Regions from separate parts of the Streptomyces gobiensis genome, predicted to be linked through region 1. Evidence: riboswitches for the same ligand, from Rfam matches in the RefSeq annotation. Region 1 holds a riboswitch; the other holds the start of a gene.
What was found. Region 1 has a riboswitch for thiamine pyrophosphate ahead of thiO (glycine oxidase ThiO). Riboswitches for the same ligand answer to the same signal wherever they lie in the genome.
Positions count from the first base shown of each region.

Region 2: it holds a riboswitch for thiamine pyrophosphate, as region 1 does, so the genes downstream of both, test1122_RS20415 (thiamine ABC transporter substrate-binding protein) here and thiO (glycine oxidase ThiO) in region 1, are expected to answer to the same signal.

Region 1 covers NZ_CP086120.1:776,844-786,702, reverse strand. Annotated here, with positions in the region: gene test1122_RS03630 (deoxyribonuclease IV) at 1-62, opposite strand, end outside; gene test1122_RS03625 (transglycosylase SLT domain-containing protein) at 98-835, opposite strand; gene pknB (Stk1 family PASTA domain-containing Ser/Thr kinase) at 1,156-3,063, opposite strand; gene test1122_RS03615 (thiazole synthase) at 3,251-4,057, opposite strand; gene thiS (sulfur carrier protein ThiS) at 4,063-4,263, opposite strand; gene thiO (glycine oxidase ThiO) at 4,260-5,405, opposite strand; TPP riboswitch at 5,402-5,514, opposite strand; gene test1122_RS03600 (NAD(P)/FAD-dependent oxidoreductase) at 5,577-6,818, shown strand; gene test1122_RS03595 (Rv2175c family DNA-binding protein) at 6,875-7,240, shown strand; gene thiE (thiamine phosphate synthase) at 7,357-8,046, shown strand; gene metF (methylenetetrahydrofolate reductase [NAD(P)H]) at 8,128-9,045, shown strand; gene test1122_RS03580 (hypothetical protein) at 9,066-9,859, shown strand, end outside.
Region 2 covers NZ_CP086120.1:4,363,203-4,373,061, reverse strand. Annotated here, with positions in the region: gene test1122_RS20435 (ABC transporter ATP-binding protein) at 1-264, shown strand, start outside; gene test1122_RS20430 (hypothetical protein) at 246-1,394, shown strand; gene test1122_RS20425 (ABC transporter ATP-binding protein) at 1,416-2,447, opposite strand; gene test1122_RS20420 (ABC transporter permease) at 2,448-4,061, opposite strand; gene test1122_RS20415 (thiamine ABC transporter substrate-binding protein) at 4,124-5,203, opposite strand; TPP riboswitch at 5,199-5,321, opposite strand; gene rlmN (dual-specificity RNA methyltransferase RlmN) at 5,381-6,493, opposite strand; gene test1122_RS20405 (phosphatidate cytidylyltransferase) at 6,660-7,760, opposite strand; gene frr (ribosome recycling factor) at 7,797-8,354, opposite strand; gene pyrH (UMP kinase) at 8,505-9,257, opposite strand; gene tsf (translation elongation factor Ts) at 9,416-9,859, opposite strand, start outside.

The DNA.
Region 1 (9,859 bases):
ACATGGCCGCCAATCGGGTTACGGCTGCGGGCCGGGGTGCTGGAGTGCTGGGGAGTGCTCACCGTATCCAGGGTGCCAGGCCTGCTCGGCGCACTGCTCAGTAGGCCCCGAAGACGTTGTCGATCGAGCCGTAGCGGTCGGCCGCGTAGTTGCAGGCGGCGACGATGTTGGCGACCGGGTCCCACTGGCTGTGCTTGGTGCCCTCGACGTGGTAGGCGTCGAAGGTCGGCTTGATGACCTGGAGCAGGCCGATGGAGGGCACTCCGTTGCGGGCGTTGATGTCCCAGTTGTTGATGGCGTTCGGGTTGCCGCTGGACTCCCGGATGATGTTGCGGTGGATGCCGTGGTAGGTGCCGGGGATGCCCTTGGCCTTCATGATGTCGAGGGACTCACGGATCCAGCCGTCCAGGTTGTTGGCGTAGGCGGGCTTCGCGCGCTCGGCGGCACGGCTGGCCGCCGCCTTCTTCGCGCGCTCGGCCTTCGCCTGACGCTCGGCCTCGGCCTTCTTCTTGGCGGCCTCGGCCTTCTTCTTGGCTTCCGCCTTCTTCTTCGCCTCAGCCTTCTTCTTCGCCTCGGCGGCGGCGGCCTGGCGGGCGGCCTCCTCGGCGGCACCGTGCTGCTGGCTGATGCTGGCGCGCTGGGCCGGTATCTCGCTGGTGAGGGTGGTGAAGGCGGCCGGTGTGAGGGCGGGCTGCGCGACGGTCGTGTCGGCGCTGACCGGGGTGAGGCTCATCGCGAGGGTCGCGGCGCCGGCGACGGCGGTGATGCCAAGCGCGGAGAGCTTCTGGGTCTTGGTGATGCGACTGAGCTGGCGCGGGATGTTGTATTCGGGCATGGCGGTGTGGGTCTCTTTCCATCGACTGGGTGTCGCAGAGGCCGGAGCGGCGTTGCACGCCGTTTCCTGCTCTACGGCGCCGTGCGACGGGAAGCATTGTTAGCGTCCGGAAATTCGCAGAGCAAAGCCGCGATGTACTACCTAGCATCGTGGAACCTGGGGGTACCAAAATGCGTCCGGGCCGCTGAGGGCCGAATACGTCCACTAGTCCCGGTCGTAAGTGACATAGGTCCTATGCCGGGGATCACAGATCGTCGCTCGGGCGAACACAGCATGCAGTCGCGTTCGCACAGACCGTCAGAAGGGCCGTCAGGGGTCTGTCAGCGGACCCAGATGGTGATCGTTGAGCCCTTCTCTGCCTGCTCGCCACCGTCCACGGACTGGTTGAAGACCTCGCCGGTGAAGAAGATCCTGCGGACCTTCACCGCCAGGCCCGCGTCCTTCAGCGCCCTGACGGCCGTCTCCTCGTCCTGGCCGACGACATCCGGGACGGTGACCATCTCAGGGCCCTTGGAGAGGGTGAGCGTGACGCTGTCGCCCTTGGCGCCGGTCGCTCCCGCGCCCGGTGACTGCTCGGCGACCAGACCCGGCTCCTGTGCGGAGTGGACCGGGGCCGGGGCGACCCGCACCGTGAAGCCGGTGTCACGCAGCGTGGTGCGCGCCGTGTCCTCGTCCAGGCCGATGACGTCCGGGAACTCCAGCTCTTCACCCTTGGAGACGGTGAGCGCCACCGCGCTGCCGGGGCGCTTCTCGATCCCCGCCCTGGGGTCCGTACGGATCACCGAGCCCTGCTCGACCTCGTCGTTGAACTCCCGGGAGACCGTGGCGGGCTCCAGCCCGGCCTTCTTGAGCTGCTTCCTCGCCGTGGCCAGCGGTACGCCCTTGAGGTCCGGGACCGTTACGACCTCCGGGCCCCGGGAGACGGTGATGGTGACCGTGCCATTGCCCCGGATACGGGCGCCGGGGCCTGGCTCGGTCCGGATGACCCGGCCACGCGGGATGGTGGCGCTGTGCGCCCTGGTGACCTTCGCCCGCAGCCCGGCGTCGGCGAGGGTCTTCTCCGCCTCGGGCTGCGTCATCCGGAGCACACTCGGGGTCCGGGTGAACTGTCCGGAGTTGATGTACCAGACGCCCGCGCCCAGCCCCAGGACCAGTAGTACGGCCCCGATCAGCGCCACCAGCGAGCGCCGGGGCCGCCCGGACCGGGAGCGGGGCGGTGGGGTGCCCGGCGGCCCGGCGGGTGGCGGCGGGAGGACACTGGTGTGGTTCACCGGCTCCCTGGCGGCCGCCGAACGCGGGATCACGGAGGTGGCCGACTCATCGGGGTTTGCCGGGTTTGCCGGGGCGTGCGCCTGCGGGGGGACCGCGTCCAGCTGCTCCTCGGTGAGTGTGGCGCGTACGGCCCGCATCTCCTGAAGCATCACGACCGCGTCGGCCGGACGCTCCTCGGGGTCACGGGCCGTGGCCCGTGCCACCAGCCCGTCCAGCGCGGTGGCCAGCCCGGGCACGGCCCCGGACGGCGGCGCGACGTCATGGTTCAGATGCTGGTAGAGCACCTGGGCGGGGGTGGTCCCCGAGTGCGGTTTGGCACCGGTCAGCATCTCGTAGAGCATCACGCCGCAGGCGTAGATATCGGCGGCGGTGCCCGCGATGCCGTGCTCGATCTGCTCCGGGGCGAGATAGGAGACCGTGCCCATGATGGACGTAGTGGACGCCGAGGTCTGGGTGTCCACGGCACGTACCAGCCCGAAGTCGGCGACCTTGACCCGGCCGTCCTCGCCGACCAGCACGTTCTCCGGCTTCATATCGCGGTGCACCAGCTGGGCGCGGTGCGCGGCGCCAAGCGCGGCGAGTATCGGCTCCAGGATGTCGAGCGCGGCGCGGGGCTGGAGGGCGCCACGCTCCCGGAGCACATCGCGGAGCGTGCACCCGGCGACGTACTCCATCGCCAGATAGACATAGGTGCCGTCGGTGCCCTGGTCGAAGACGCCGACGATATTGGAGTGCGCGAGGCGCGCGGCGGACTTCGCCTCCCGGATGAAGCGCTCAACGAAGAGAGCGTCGTCAACGAGGGAGGGGTGCATCACCTTCAGAGCGAGCACACGGTCCAGCCGGGTGTCCACGGCCCGGTACACCGTGGCCATGCCGCCGACGGCGATCCGCGCTTCGACGCGGTACCGGTCGTCTAGCACCTGGCCGATCAACGGGTCCTGAAGGGTCGTATCCACGGCCGAGAGTCTACGAGTTGAAGCGGCCGTTGCTGGCGCCCGGTGCGTCCACCAGCCAAAATCGCAGCGAAACGGTAACAGGACCGGTGCGCGGGCGGAGCCCCGCGATGGGTTTTCCCAGCCCCGCCGGGGGTCTGGGGGCGGAGCCCCCAGTTTCGGGAAGGGGCGGGGCTGGGGAGAAGACCCCCTACGCGAAAGCCGGCCGCTCCGGGTCAAGGGCCGCCAGCCCCTCCGTCGGCGAGGACGCCTCCGCGAAGTGGCGGCGGGGAATACGGCCGGCGCGGAACGCCAGCCGGCCCGCCTCCGTCGCGTGGCGCATGGCCTCCGCCATGAGAACCGGCTCCTGGGCACGGGTGACGGCCGAGGCCAGCATGACCGCCGCACAGCCCAGCTCCATGGCCAGCGCCACATCCGACGCCGTGCCCGCACCCGCGTCCAGAATGACCGGGACCCGGGCCCGCTCGGTGATCAGCTGAAAGTTGTGCGGATTGCGGATGCCGAGCCCGGAGCCGATGGGCGAGCCCAGCGGCATGACCGCGGCGCAGCCCACGTCCTCCAGCTTCCGGGCGAGCACCGGGTCGTCGTTCGTGTAGGGGAGGACGGTGAAGCCGTCGTCGACCAGGATCTCGGCGGCGTCCAGCAGCTCGATCGGGTCGGGCAGCAGCGTGCGCTCGTCAGCGATGACCTCCAGTTTGATCAGGTCGGTGCCCAGCGCTTCCCGGGCCAGCCGGGCGGTGAGCACCGCCTCGCCCGCGGTGAAGCAGCCCGCCGTGTTGGGCAGTACACGGATGCCCAGTCTGTCCAGGACGGAGAGCACCGAGCCCTGCACGGTGGGGTCGAGCCGCCGCATCGCCACCGTGGTCAGCTCCGTACCGGACGCCGCCAGTGAGCGCTCCAGCACATCGAGACTGGGCGCGCCGCCCGTTCCCATGATCAGCCGGGAGGCAAAGCTGGTGTCACCGATGGTCAGCGGATCGGGGGTCGCGGGTGTCACGGGCGTCAGCCTCCTTGGACCGCGGTGAGGACCTCAACGCGGTCGCCGTCACCGAGGGTGGTGTCCGCCCACTGGCCACGTGGCACGACAGCCTCGTTGACGGCCGCGGCGACGCCGCTGGGGGCGGTGGTCAGGGTTGAGATCAGGGCGTCGAGGGTGGTCCCGTCGGGGGTGACGCGGTCTTCGCCGTTGATACGGATCCTCATGCGGGCTGCTCCTGAAGCGCGTCCGAGAAGCGTCGGGCGGTGAAGGGGCGGGCCTCTTCGGGGAGTTCGCCGGTGGTCAGCGACTGGGCCAGCGCGTCGCCCGTGACCGGGGCCAGCAGGATGCCGTTGCGGTAGTGCCCGGTGGCCACCTGGAGGCCGGGCAGCGCGGTGGGGCCGAGCAGCGGCGCGTTGTCGGGGGAGCCGGGGCGCAGCCCCGCGCGGGTCTCCACCAAGGGCAGCTCCGTGATGCCGGGGACCAGCTCATGCGCGTCCCGGAGGAGTTCGTAGACGCCGCCCGCTGTCACCGTGGTGTCCCAGCCCAGCTCCTCACTGGTGGCACCCACGACCAGTTCGCCGCTGGCGCGCGGCACCAGATAGACATGCCCGCCGCGTACCACGGCCCGTACGGTCCGGGAGAGAAAGGGGGCGGAGGCCCGTGGGATACGCAGCCGCAGCACCTGGCCCTTGACCGGGCGGACCGGGGGCAGCACCTCCGCGGGGACCCCGTCGAGGCGCCCGCTGTCGCTGCCGGCGGCGAGCACTACCTGGTCGGCGGCCAGCTCACTCCCGTCCGCCAGGACGACCCCGGTGGCCCGGTCCCGTACGACCGAAAGGCGCTGCGCCCAGCCGTGGCGGAACACCACCCCGGCCCGCTCGCATGCGGTGAGCAGCGCCGTCGCCAGCCGCCGCGGGTCGGCCTGGTGATCGCCGTCCACCCGCAGTCCGCCGCGCACGCCCGGGGCGAGCATGGGCTCCAAGCGGCGGCATTCACGGCCGCTCAGCCACTGTGAGTCCAGCCCGCAGCGCCGCTGGAGAGCGTGCAGCTCCCGCAGATGCGCGCGGTCATCGGCGTCCAGGGCCACGGCGAGCGTGCCGCAGGCGCGGTAGCCGACCTCCTGGCCGCTGGCCTCCGTGAGCTCCGCCGCGAAGGCCGGATAGCGCTGTGCGGAGGCGAGGTTGAGGGAGAGGAGCGTCTCCTCCCCGTAGTGCAGTTCGCTGACGGCGGCCAGCATCCCGGCCGCGACCTGTGCGGCTCCGCCACCCGGCGCCGGGTCGACGACCGTGGTACGCAGTCCGCGCTGTGCGGCCCGCCAGGCTGTCACCAGCCCTATGACGCCACCGCCGATAATCACCACATGCATGGGCGCTGTACCCCTCCCTTCGCCGGCATGACCCGGATCAGGTTCCTACGGTCGGAGGCCGCCAGCCTCCCTCTCAGCCCGGTACGTCCGGGCTCCCGCGAGTGCGTTTTGTGACGCCCACCCTACTGTGCGGCCCTGCACCCGCTGAAGGGGGAGTTCTAAAGTGATCGTGTGACCCCACGCAGCGAGCACAGCGAACAGCGCGTCGTCATCGTCGGCGCCGGAATGGCCGGAGTCCAAACCGCCGTACAGCTACGGGAACAGGGCTGGTCCGGCGCCGTCACCCTGATCGGCGCCGAGCCACATCAGCCGTACGACCGCCCGCCGCTCTCCAAGGCGGTACTGATCGGAAAGGCCGAAGGGTCCGCCTTCGACATCGACTTCCAGGCGCTCGACATCGAACTGGTGCTGGGCCGGGATGTCACCGGACTGCGCCCGGACGAGCATGTGCTGAACACCGAGGCCGGTCCGGTGCCGTATGACCGCCTGGTGATCGCTACCGGCGCCGCGCCGGTAGCGCTGCCCGGCAGCGAGGGCGTGCCGGGTGTGCATCTGCTGCGCACCCTCGATGACGCGGAGCGGCTGCGGCCGGTGTTGCAGGCGCAGCGCTCCATCGTGGTGGTCGGGGCGGGCTGGATCGGCGCGGAGTTCGCCACCGCCGCCCGTGAGGCGGGCTGTGCGGTGACCGTGGTGGAGGCCGCCGACCGGCCGCTCGCCGGGGTGCTGCCCGCCGAGATCTCCGGCCATATGCGCCGCTGGTACGAGGAGTGGGGCGTCACCCTGCGCACCGGGGTGGCCGTCGCGGCGGTCCGGCAGGGCGAGGTCCAGCTCGCCGACGGCACGGTGCTGCCCGCTGGGGCGGTAGTCGTCGGTATCGGCGCCCGTCCCGCCACCGCCTGGCTCGCGGGCTCCGGCGTGGAGCTCGCCCCGGACGGCTCGGTCCTGGCTGATGAGCGGCTGCGCACCTCGGTGCCCGATGTGTACGCGGTCGGGGACTGCGCCTCCTTCCCCTCCGCCCGCTATGGCGAGCGGCTGCTGGTCCACCACTGGGACAACGCCCTCCAGGGCCCGCGCGCGGTCGCCGCCGGCCTGGTCGGCGGGGACTCCGGCCATGCGGTGGACGGCGGGGGAGGGGTCTATGACCCGGTGCCGTACTTCTGGTCCGAGCAGTTCGGGCGCTTCGTCCAGTACGCCGGGCACCATACGGACCGCGATGAGCTGCTGTGGCGCGGTGACCCGGAGAGTGCGTCGTGGTCGGTGTGCTGGCTGCGGGACGGGATGCTGAACGCGCTGCTGGCGGTCGGCAGGCCGCGTGACCTGGCGCAGGCCCGGAAGCTCATCGAGCAGGGGGCGTCCCTCGACCGCGCGCTGGCGGCGGACGCGTCCGTACCGCTGAAGAAGGCAGTCGTATAGCCCAGCCGACGCAGGTGGCGGTGACGTTTGTCGGCGGCTGATGGCAGGCTGGGGGTGTGACCGAGATTGACGCAAAAACCGATGCTCTCGTCCCCGCCTGGCTCACCCTCCCCGATGTCGCCGAGAAGCTCGGCGTCGAGGTGACGCGTGTGCGGCAGCTGGTCAAGGAGGGCCAGCTGATCGCGGTGCGCCGTGGCGAGAACCGTGTGCTGATGGTGCCCGCCGACTTCATCGGCGAGAACCGGATCGTGAAGGGTCTCATCGGGACCATCACGCTGCTGAAGGATGACGACTTCACCGATGAGGAGATGCTGGAGTGGCTGTTCACGCCTGATGACACCCTGCCCGGCACCCCCGCGCAGGCACTGCGCGAGAATCGCGGGACCGAGGTGAAGCGCCGCGCCCAGGCCCTCGCCGTCTGACATCCACAGCGGTTCATAGCGACACATAACGATCCGTAGAAACGATACGTAGCAATGAACGGCATACGGGCCGCCAGGCGCGGCCCGTATGCCCCACCCAGGGGGGAAGCCGCCTCATGGCCGCACGAGACCAGCTCGACCGGGCCGACCAGCTCCACCAGCTCGCTGACGCCCGGCTCTATCTGTGCACCGGTGCCCGCAAGGAGCAGGGAGATCTGCCTGAGTTCCTGGACGCGGTGCTGGCGGGTGGCGTGGACATCGTGCAGCTGCGTGACAAGGGCATGGAGGCGGGCGAGGAGCTGGAGCACCTCGCCGTCTTCGCCGAGGCCTGCCGACGGCACGGCAAGCTCCTGGCCGTCAATGACCGGGCGGACATCGCGCACGCCATCGGCTCCGATGTGCTGCATCTGGGGCAGGGCGATCTGCCGGTCCCGGCCGCCCGCGCGGTCCTCGGCGGTTCCCCGGACGAGGTGATGATCGGCCGTTCCACTCATGCTGAAACCGAGGTGGACGCGGCGCTCACCGAGCCCGGCGTGGACTACTTCTGTACGGGTCCCTGCTGGCCCACCCCGACCAAGCCGGGGCGGTACGCCCCCGGGCTGCCGCTGGTGCGGTACGCCGCGAAGCTGAGCGCCGCACGGCGCAGTGAGCGGCCGTGGTTCGCGATCGGCGGGATCGACGCCGGGAATCTCGATGAGGTGCTGGACGCGGGCGCACGGCGGGTCGTCGTTGTCCGGGCGATCACCGAGGCCGCTGATCCAGGAGCGGCGGCGGCGGATCTCAGTAGGCGGCTGCACAAGCGCTGAGCAGCCATTTTGCGGCTGGGGGCTGTCCAGGACGTGGACGGCGCTCTGGCGTGACAGCTGCTGCCGGTTAGCCTGCCTGGTATGGCCCTCGGTATCTCTTCCACCAGGACAGACAGCGCACTCACCATCCGTGAGCTGCTTGCCTCAGGCGAGCGCTCGTACTCTTTCGAGTTCATGGCGCCGAAGACGGCGAAGGGCGAGCGGACGCTGTGGAACGCGATCCGCCGGATCGAGGCCGTCGGCCCGACCTTCGTCTCGGTGACCTACGGCGCGGGCGGCTCCTCCCGGGAGGGCACGGTGCGGGCCACGGAGCGGATCGCCACCGATACGACGCTGACCCCGGTCGGCCATCTGACCGCCGTCAACCACTCGGTGGCCGAGCTGCGCAACATCATCGGGCAGTACGCGGGCGCCGGGATCCGCAATATGCTCGCGCTGCGCGGTGACCCGCCGGGCGACCCGCTGGGTGAGTGGGTGCCGCATCCGCAGGGTGTCACCTATGCCGCTGAACTGGTCGAGCTGATCAAGGAGTCGGGTGACTTCTGCGTCGGCGTCGCGGCCTATCCGGAGATGCATCCCCGGTCAACCGACTGGGACACCGACGTGCGGCACTTTGTCAATAAATGCCGGGCTGGGGCGGATTACGCCATCACACAGATGTTCTTTTACGCCGATGACTATCTGCGGCTCAGGGACCGGGTCGCCGCGGCAAGTTGCGATACTCCGATCATTCCCGAGATCATGCCGGTGACGAACGTGCGGCAGATCGAGCGTTTTGCACAGTTGAGTAATGCTACATTCCCACCGGAGTTGGCTGAGAGGATCCTCTCGGTCAAGGATGATCCGGCGGCGGTACGCTCGATCGGGATCGAGTACGCCACGGAGCTCTGTTCGAGGCTGATGGCTGAAGACATTCCCGGTCTTCACTTCATTACCCTCAACCACTCCACGGCGACGCTGGAAATCTACGAGAATCTGGGGCTGCACCAACGGTCCTAGCTTCTGTGAGAGGGGCGTACATGGGCTGGACGGTCCTCTACATCGCGTTCGGAGTCGTCGCACTGTGGTTGCTCGGTGAGGTGCTGCTGCAGTACAAGGCCCGGCTGCGCTGGAGGCTGCTGGCCTTCTTCGGTTTCCTCGGCGTCGTGCTGGGTGTGCTGATGCCCTCCATCCTGGTGATCGGCGTCGGTACCGCGGCCTTCGCGGTCGGCCAGACCTTTGTCACCCTCTCCTTCCGCCAGGGCTTCTCCACCGGCTGGGCGCTCGGCGGTAAACCGGGCTCCAGCCGCCGTCGTCGTGGCGGGCCGGAGGCGGCACCGATGGAGCCGGCCGACGCCGAACCGGCCCTGGAAGTCTCCGAAATGGAGCAGACGGCGGCCTACCAGATGGAGCCGATGCCCGACGACACCGGCCAGTACGGGGTGTATGAGCGGGGCGAGGAACCGCAAGGGTACGACCAGGGGTACGACCAGCCCGGCCAGCAGGACCAGCCCGGCCAGTACGACCAGCCCGGCCAGTACGACCAGTACGACCAGTACGGCCAGCAGGACCAGTACGCCACGGTCGGCTACGACCAGCAGGGCATAGACACCGGCCAGTTCTACACGAACGCTGGCGATCAGTACGCCGAAGCCGGAACCTACGGCTACGGCGCCGAACAGACCGCCGCCTACGCCGCGTACTCCGACCCGTACATCGGCTACGACGCCCACGGCAACTACGCCGAGCAGCCCTTCCAGCAGGATCCCTACGCCACCGGGGCGTACGACGGCCAGGCTTATGCCCCTGGCTACGACAACGGGCAGTATCCAAC
Region 2 (9,859 bases), 3.6 Mb from region 1:
CGTGCGCTGGTGCATGAACCCCAGGTGGTCTTCGCCGATGAGCCAACCGCGCCGCTGCACCAGAACGACAGCGTCCAGGCGCTGCGCACCCTGACCACCGCGGCCCGCTCACACCGCATCACGGTCGTCATCGCCACCCATGACTCCCAGGCCGTGACGCTCGCCGACCGCACCATCACCATGGCCGACGGCCGCCGCGCCTCCGCCCACGCGGCGCCGCAGTCCGACCCCGAGGACAGAGCAACGTGCTCGCTCTCCGTCTGATCCGTGGCTCGCACCCCCTCGTACTGCTGCGGCGGCTGCTGGTCGCCGTAGCGGCGGGCGGTGTCGGCTTCCTCCTGCTCAGCGCCCTCGGGTACGCGATGGAACACCCCGGCGACTCCAACGCCGCCGTCCCCCGGCTGCTGTGGTGCCTCATCCCGCTCGTCGCCACCGTGCAACTGGCCGTCTCCGTCGCCCGTATGGAGCCGGGCACCCGCCAACGGCCCGGGCTGGACGCCGCCGGGATCGGGCCCGCCGGGCTGCCGGTGCTGGCCGCCATCTCCACCGCCATCACCTGCCTGCTGGGCAGCGCGCTCGCCCTGCTGACCTTCCTCCATCTGCGCGGCGATGTCTCCGGGATGCCGTTCGACGGCTCGGCGGCCGGACTGCTCGCCGCCGGCCAGCCGCTGCCGGTGCCGGCCGCGCTGACCCTGCTGATGCTGCTGCCGGGGGTGGCGGCGGGTGCGAGCGCCCTCGCCCTACGGTCCCGGAAGCACGCCGCCCCCTCCCTCGCCGCCGAGACACCGGCCGCGCCCACCCCCACCGGGCTCCCCTGGGGCGCCGCGCTCACCGCCGCCGGGCTCGCCATCGAGACGTATGCCAGCCGCGGTGACGGGGAACTGGTGCCGCTGCCCGGCTCCGGGGGCGGCCTGGCCCTGGGGATCATGAACGGCTGGCTGCTGACCGCCCTCGGCCTGGTGCTGGCCGGGCCCGGGCTCACCCATCTGGTCGGGCGGCTCCTCGCCGCCGGACGGCCCGGTGCGATGCGGCTGCTCGCCGGGCGGCTCCTCCAGGAGGACGCGCAGCGCGTTGGCCATCCACTCGGCGTCCTCTGCGCGGTGGTCTCCGGGGGCATCGCCGCCTTCCATCTCTACGGCGACGCCCGCCTCTTCGGCCCCCTCACCGCGCTCGGCGCCGCCGTGGTGCTGACGTGTGCCATCGCCAGCGTGCTGACCGCGGCGGCGGAGTCCCGTACGGCCCGGGAATCAGCCAGGGCAGCGCTGCTGCGGATGGGTGCGCCCAAGTCGCTGCTGCGCGGCGCCGCCGCGCTGCGGCTGGTCGCCGTGGTGACCGCCCTGGCGCCCCTGACCTGGCTCATCGCCAAGCTGGCGGCCCTTCCCCTGACCACCTGAAGCCGTGCCGGGGCGGGGCGGTTATGTCTCGGGGGCGAGACGGACGACCTCTGACGGGTCGAAGGCCACGCCGACCGCCTCGCCCGGGTCCGGGGCGTGGTGGAGCGGGCAGGCCGCCTCCAGTTGAGGGCCCTGCTCGGGCTGAAGCAGCAGGGTCACATGGTCACCACGGAAGGTACGCGCCCGCACCGTGCAGCGCAGCCCATCGGAGGGGGCCGTCAGCTGGACTCCGGCCGGACGGACCAGCAGCGCACAGGGGCCCTCGGGAAGGCCCAGCGGGAGCGGCACCTTGCCCCAGGGGGTCTCGGCTGTCTCACCCCGGACCGTCGCCGGGGCGACATTGTCGAAGCCGAGGAAACGGGCCACAAATTCCGAGGCGGGGCGCTGCCACACCTCCAGCGGAGTACCGGTCTGGGCGATCCGGCCATCGCGCATGACGACCACCCGGTCGGCGAGAGCGAAGGCCTCGCCCTGATCGTGGGTGACGGCCAGCACCGTAGTGCCCAACTCGGAGAAAAGCTGGCGCAGTTCAAGGACGAGCCGCTCACGCAGGCTGCGGTCGAGCTGGCCGAGAGGCTCGTCGAGCATCAGCAGCCGAGGCTCCGGGGCGAGCGCCCGGGCCAGCGCGACGCGCTGCTGCTCCCCGCCCGAGAGGGAGGTGATGGCGCGGCGTTGGGCGCCGGGCAGCCCGACGAGGTCGAGCAGCCCGGCGACCCGCTGCTCCCGCTGTACCCGGTCCACGCCCCGCATCCGCAGCCCGAAGGCGACATTGCCCGCGACATCGCGCTGCGGGAAAAGCTGGTGGTCCTGGAACATCAGTCCCAGCCCGCGACGGTGTGCGGGCACCCCGGTCTGATCGCGGCCCGCGAGCAGCACCCGCCCGGCGTCGGTGTGCTGCAGCCCGGCGACCACCCGCAGCAGAGTGGACTTGCCGCTGCCGCTGGGCCCCAGCACACAGACGATCTCCCGCTCCTCGACCGTCAGCTCCACGGAGTCGAGCACGGCCCGCTCGCCGAAGCAGACGGTGACGGAGTCCAGTTGAAGGGAAGCCATCTAGAACTCTCCCGAGCGGTTGGTGCGGACACGCTCCAGCGCCAGCAGGGTTACCGCGCACACCAGCATGAGGATCGTGCTCAAGGCCATCGCCTGCCCGTAGTTGAGTTCCCCGGCCCGGCCGAGGAAGCGCTCCACGGCGACCGGCAGGGTCGGGGCATCAGGGCGGGCGATAAAGACGGTGGCGCCGAACTCGCCCAGCGATACGGCGAAGGCGAAGCCCGCCGCGATCAGCAGCGCCCGGCGCACCAGCGGCAGGTCCACCTCACGCCAGGCGCGCAGCGGCGAGGCGCCGAGCACGGCGGCGGCCTCCCGCAGCCGGTCGTCCACGGCACGCAGCACCGGCAGCATGGTGCGTATGACAAAGGGCACCCCGACCAGCGCCTGGGCGAGCGGCACCAGAATCCAGGAGGAGCGCAGATCGAGGGGTGGTTCGTCGAGCGCGATGAGGAAGCCGAAGCCGACCGTCACCGCGGAGGTGCCCAGCGGCAGCATCAGCAGGGCGTCGAAGCCCCGCACAAAGCGGCCTGTCCGTCGCGTGAGGGCGGCGGCCGCCAGTCCGCCGACGACCAGGGCGATCAGGGTGGCGACGGCGGCGTACGCCAGGGAGTTGCCGATCGCCGCCACCGGGGCGACCACGAAGGTGCTGCCGGCGCCGGGCGGAGCCTGGAGCGCACGGTAGAAGGCGAAGCCGTAGCCGTCGGGCCCGGCGAGTGAGCGCTCGGCCAGCCCGGCGAGCGGCAGCAGTATCAGCAGCGCCATCACGGCCAGTTGGGACCACAGCAGCGCCCACTGTCCGGCGCCCCGGGGGCGGCGGGAGGTGTGGGCGGCGTCGACGAGCCGCAGGGCGGCTTCCCGTCTGCGTACGGTCCAGGCGTGCACCCCCAGCAGACAGCCGACCGCGGCGAACTGCAACAGGGTGAGCACCGCGGCGGTCGGCAGATCGAGGAACTGGGCGGTCTGCCGGTAGATCTCCACCTCCAGCGTGGCGTAGCGGGCACCGCCCAGGATCTGGATGATGCCGAAGGAGGTGAAGGTGAAGAGGAAGACCATCAGTGCGGCCGCGGCCACCGCTGGTGCCAGGGCGGGCAGTGTCACCCGCCGCCAAGCGGTGAAGCGGCTCGCGCCGAGCACCCGGGCGGCTTCCTCCTGACGTGGGTCGAGCTGGCCCCACAGGCCCCCCACGGTCCGTATGACCACGGCGTAGTTGAAGAAGACATGGGCGAGCAGGATCGCCCAGACGCCGGTGTCCAGCCGGACGCCCCACGCCTGGTCCAGCACTCCGCCACGGCCGAGCAGCCCGAGGAACGCCGAGCCGACAACTACGGTCGGCAGGACGAACGGCACGGTGACCACGGCGCGCAGCAGGTGCTTGCCGGGGAAGTCGAAGCGGGCGAAGACATATGCGCTGGGCAGTGCGATGGCCAGGGTCAGCACGGTCGATGCCACCGCCTGCCAGACGGTGAACCAGATGACCTGTCCGGTCTCCGGGGCGGCCAGCACCTCGCCGAGACGGGCGAGCTGCCACTGGCCGCCATCGCGCAGCCCACGGGAGACGATGGCGGCCACCGGATAGCCGAAGAAGAGCGCGAAGAACGCGATGGGCACGGCCATCAGGCCCAGCCGCACCGCGGTAGCGCGCCCGGCCACGCTCTTCTGAGGCTCCTTGGGCGGGCTTACTTCACCAGCGAGGACCACTGCTTGACCCACTGCTCCCGGTGCTGCGCGATCCTCTCCGGGGCGACGTTGTGCGGGTCGGCGATCCGCTCGCCGTACTTGGTGAAGACCTCAGGCAGCTGGGCGTCGTCCCGGACCGGGTTGACGAACATCTTGAGCGGCATGTCCTCCTGGAAGGCCTTGCTGAGCAGGAAGTCCAGGAGTTCCTTGCCGCCCTTGTCGTTCTTGGCGCCGTCGAGCAGTCCGGCGAACTCGATCTGCTGGAAGCAGGTGCCCGTGGAGACGCCGGTGGGGGCCTGCTCGGGGTTCTTGCCGCCGCCGTAGAACACCTCGGCAGGCGGGCTGGTGGCGTAGGAGACAACGAGCGGCCGGTCGCCGTTCTTCTTGCCTCCGGCGGAGCCGGTGAAGCGGTCGTCGTAGGCCTGCTCCCAGCCGTCGACCATGTCGACGCCATTGGCCTTGAGCTTCTTCCAGTAGTCCTGCCAGCCATCTTCGCCGTACCGGCCAACGGTGGCCAGCAGGAAGGCCAGGCCGGGCGAGGAGGTGGCGGCGTTCTCGGTGACCAGGAGGTTCTTGTACGCCGGCTTGATCAGGTCATCGAGGGTCTGCGGCGGGTCCAGCTTCTTGTCGGCGAAGTACTTCCGGTCGTAGTTGACGCAGACATCGCCGGTGTCGATGGGGGTCACCCGGTGCTTGGCCGCGTCGAGCTGGAACTCCTCGGGGACCTTGGCCAGCCCCTTGGCCTCGTACGGGGTGAACAGCTCCGCGTCGAGGGCGCGGGAGAGCATGGTGTTGTCAACGCCGAAGAAGACATCGCCGCGTGGGTTGCCCTTGCTGAGGATCGCCTGGTTCACGGCCGATCCGGCGTCGCCGCCACGCAACACCTTGACCTGGTAACCGGTCTCCTTGGTGAACTCCTTCAGTACCTCTTCGGAGACTTCGAAGGAGTCATGGGTGACCAGGGTGACGGTCTTCGACGCCTCCTTGGAGGCCTCCGGGCTACCGCAGGCGGCAAGCGCTGCGGCGCCGAGCGTACTGAGAACGGCGATGCCGACGGCACGCCGAAAGCTGGTGTTCATATGGTGCTGGACTCCCTACGCCGGTACTAACCGGATCAGGTTCGAGGGTCTGCGGCTGTCTCCGCTCTCCGAGCGGTTCCGCACTCTCAGCGCTGCTCGCGCTCCCCTGTCAACGGTGTTTGGTTATTCGTTCGGTTGTTCGTACGGGCGAACGATACCAGTCGGCGGCAGCGCGGCTCAGCGCTCGGTCGCCGCGAGCTGACCGCAGGCTCCGTCGATCTCCTGGCCCCGGGTGTCCCGGACGGTGACCGGCACTCCGTGCGATGCCAGGGCCCGTACGAACTCGGCCTCGTCCTCCGGGCGGGAGGCCGTCCACTTGGAGCCGGGGGTCGGATTGAGCGGGATCAGATTGACGTGCACCCGCTTGCCCTTGAGGAGCCGCCCGAGCAGATCGGCGCGCCAGGCCTGGTCATTGATGTCCCTGATCAACGCGTACTCGATGGAGATCCGGCGACCGGACTTGGCCGCGTACTCCCAGGCCGCGTCCAGCACCTCGCGGACCTTCCAGCGGGTGTTGACCGGGACGAGGGTGTCGCGCAGCTCATCGTCGGGGGCGTGCAGGGAGACCGCGAGACGGCACTTGAAACCCTCGTCGGCGAAGCGCAGCATCGCCGGAACGAGGCCGACCGTAGAGACCGTGACCCCCCGCTGCGAGATGCCGACACCGTCCGGCTCCGGGTCGGTGAGGCGGCGGATGGCACCGACCACACGGTTGTAGTTCGCCAGCGGCTCGCCCATGCCCATGAAGACGATGTTGGAGAGCCTGGCCGGGCCCCCGGGGACCTCGCCATCGCGCAGGGCGCGCATGCCGTCGACGATCTGGTGGACGATCTCAGCGGTGGACAGATTACGGTCCAGACCCGCCTGCCCGGTGGCACAGAAGGGGCAGTTCATACCGCAGCCCGCCTGCGAGGAGATACACATGGTGACCCGGTCCGGATACCGCATCAGCACGGACTCCACCAGCGTCCCGTCGTGCAGCCGCCACAGGGTCTTGCGGGTGGTGTCGTCGTCACACGAGATATGCCGCACCACGCTCATCAGCTCGGGCAGCAGCTCCGCCGCGAGCTTCTCGCGGGCGGCAGCGGGAATGTCCGTCCACTGCGCCGGGTCATGTGCGTACCGGGCGAAGTAGTGCTGGGACAGCTGCTTGGCACGGAACGGCTTCTCGCCGATCGCGGCGACCGCCTCCCGGCGCTCGGCGGGGCTGAGATCGGCAAGGTGGCGCGGTGGCTTCTTGGCTCCGCGTGGCGCTGCGAAGGTGAGCACGCCTGGGGCGGGCGGTGCCATAGCGGAAACTCCTCATTGCGACGAGGTCAGGTGATCCCCGCTGTTGCGGGGCCGAGGGCAAGGCGATGCCAGCACCCGGAGACCTCACGGGACCATCCCCGCAGCCGCGGGGCAGGAAAAGAGCTCACCGCCAGCGCGGTAAGCCCTTCCAGGGTAACGGCACGCCCTAACCCGCGCCGACGAAGATCACCAGCAGTAGCCACACCACCGGGGCCGTCGGCAGCAGCGAGTCGAGCCGGTCCATGATCCCGCCATGGCCCGGCAGCAGTGAGCCCATGTCCTTGATGCCGAGGTCCCGCTTGATCATGGACTCGCCGAGGTCGCCCAGCGTCGCGCTGGCCGCGACCGCGAGGCCCAGCAGCAGGCCCTGCCACCAGGTGCCCCCGTCGATCAGGAAGTGCAGGCACAGTGCGCCCGCGGCCATCGAGAAGGTGATCGCGCCCAGCAGTCCCTCCCGGGTCTTGCCGGGGCTGATCCGCGGAGCGAGCTTGTGCTTGCCGAACTTCCAGCCGACCGCATACGCACCGGTGTCACTGACCACGGTCAGCAGCAGAAAGGTCAGCACCCGCCAGGCGCCGTCGTCCGCGGCGAGCATCAGCGCTACGAAGGTCGCGAGGAAGGGGACGTAGAAGGCGGCGAAGACCCCCGCGGTGACATCCCGCAGATAGTCTTCGGGCGGCTCCGTCATCCGCCAGACCAGTACGGCGAGCGTGGTGAGTGCCATCGCCACCCAGGCGCCCTCGGCTCCGCGGACATATCCGGCGATGACCATCGCCGCGCCGCCGATCGCGAGGGGCACCAGCGGTACCCGGATCTGCTTGCGCTTGGCGAGCTGTGTGGTCAGCTCCCACAGGCCCACCACGACGGCGACCGCTATCACGCCGACGAAGATCTCCTTGCGGAGGAAGAGCGAGGCGAGGATGACGGCGCCCAGACCGGCACCGACCCCCACGGCTGCGCGCAGATCACGGCCCGCCGACTTCTTCCCGGAGGCAGGCGGGTGCGGGGCGAGCGGCTCGGGCGGGCCGGGGCGCTCGTCCCGGAAGAACGGGCCGTTCAGCCGATGACCGTCGTCATGACCGTCGCGGTTCTCCTGATCACCGCCGTCGGCACCGGGCACGATGGGCATAGGCTCAGTTTGCGCCCTATGCGCCCTATGCGCCGGATCGCCGACGCCGTACCCGGAACCCGCCAACGGCGCAGGTCCCTGATCGGGAGGACCCCAGCGTCCGGGACTCGGGGTCGCCCCCCAGGGTGAGTCGTTCACTGAAATGCAGCCTTAACCTCAGACCCCTCAGATCCCTCAGACCTCAAGCAGCTCGGCTTCCTTGTGCTTGAGCAGCTCGTCCACCTGTGCGACATGCTTGCCGGTGGTGTCGTCGAGCTCTTTCTCGGCGCGGCGGCCCTCGTCCTCGCCGACCTCGCCGTCCTTGATCGCCTTGTCGATGGCCTCCTTGGCCTTGCGGCGGACACTACGGATCGAGATCTTCGCGTCCTCCGCCTTGCTCTTGGCGACCTTGATGAACTCCTTGCGCCGGTCCTCGGTCAGCTCGGGGAAGACCACTCGGATGACGTTGCCGTCGTTCGACGGGTTGACGCCCAGATCCGAGTCACGGATCGCCTGTTCGATATTGCGCAGTGCGCTCTTGTCGAACGGGGTCACCAAGGCCATCCGCGGCTCGGGCACCGAGAATGAAGCCAGCTGATTGATCGGCGTCGGCGCCCCGTAATAGTCCGCCACAAGCTTGTTGAACATCGCCGGGTGCGCACGGCCGGTGCGGATCGCGGCGAAGTCCTCCTTGGCGACGACGACCGCCTTCTCCATCTTTTCCTCGGCCTCGAGGAGGGTCTCTTCGATCACCACGTGCTCCTGGTTCGATGAATGAGCGGGAAATTCGGGTACTGCCCTGATGCCTGCACGGTGTCCGACCGACAGGCTGTTGTCCATCCCCGTGTCGTGCCCTTCCTACGGCACGGAGTTGCCATCTGACGCGCTGCTTACTCGCAGCGGTCAGACGCGCGTGCTCTGGATGCTGACGAGCGTGCCGATCTTCTCACCCTTCACCGCTCGCGCGATATTGCCCTCGGCGAGCAACTCGAAGACAAGGATCGGCAACTTGTTGTCACGGCACAGGGTGATGGCCGTCATATCGGCGACCTTGAGGTCCCGGGTGATGGCCTCGTCGTAGCTGAGGGCGTCGAACTTCACCGCGTCGGGGTTCCTGGCGGGGTCGGAGTCGTAAACGCCGTCCACTCCATTCTTGCCCAGCAGCAGGGTCTCGGCGTGGATCTCCAGAGCGCGCTGGGCGGCGGTGGTGTCGGTGGAGAAGTACGGCATGCCCATGCCGGCGCCGAAGATGACGACCCGGCCCTTCTCCAGATGCCGGATGGCGCGCAGCGGGATATACGGCTCCGCGACCTGGCCCATGGTGATGGCGGTCTGGACGCGGGAGTCGATGCCCTCTTTCTCCAGGAAGTCCTGAAGGGCAAGGCAGTTCATCACCGTACCGAGCATGCCCATGTAGTCGGAGCGGGCCCGGTCCATGCCCCGCTGCTGCAGCTCCGCGCCACGGAAGAAGTTGCCGCCACCGATGACGACGGCGATCTCCGCCCCGTCCCGTACGACCGCGGCGACCTCCCGGGCGATCTTGTGCACGACATCGGGGTCGACACCGAGGCCACCGCCGCCGGCGAACGCTTCACCGGAGAGCTTCAGTAGGAAGCGACGCCGCGTGCCGTCTTTGTCGGTGTCAATGCTGCTCATGGAGATCTCCTCGTGCACATACGAAGAAGGCCATTGCCGGTGGATCCTCTCGGTTCCTGTAGCAATGGCCTCCTCGTCTCAGCTGCCGTATGCCCGACCCTAACGGGGCCGGACCCGAATCGCCGTGGATGTCACGGCGTACCGGGGTCGGGGTCGAGTCAGGCGCCGACGCGGAAGCGGGCGAAGCGCTTCAGCGTGACACCGGCCTCGTCCAGGACCTTCTGAACGGTCTTCTTGTTGTCCTTGGCGAACGGCTGGTCCAGGAGGCAGTTCTCCTTGAAGAAGCCGTTGACGCGGCCTTCCACGATCTTGGGCAGAGCGGCCTCCGGCTTGCCCTCCTCCTTCGCGGTGGCCTCTGCGACGCGGCGCTCACTCTCCACGGTGTCGGCCGGGACCTCCTCACGGGAGAGGAACTTCGGCGAGAACGCGGCGATGTGCTGCGCGATGTCCTTGGCGACAGCTGCCTTTTCCTCGTCCGAGGCGGTCCCCTGGTCCAGCTCGACCAGCACGCCGACCTGCGGCGGCAGGTCCGGGTTGGTCCGGTGCAGGTAGGAGGCGACGAAGGCGCCGGAGAACTGCGCGAAACGGTCGAGGACGATCTT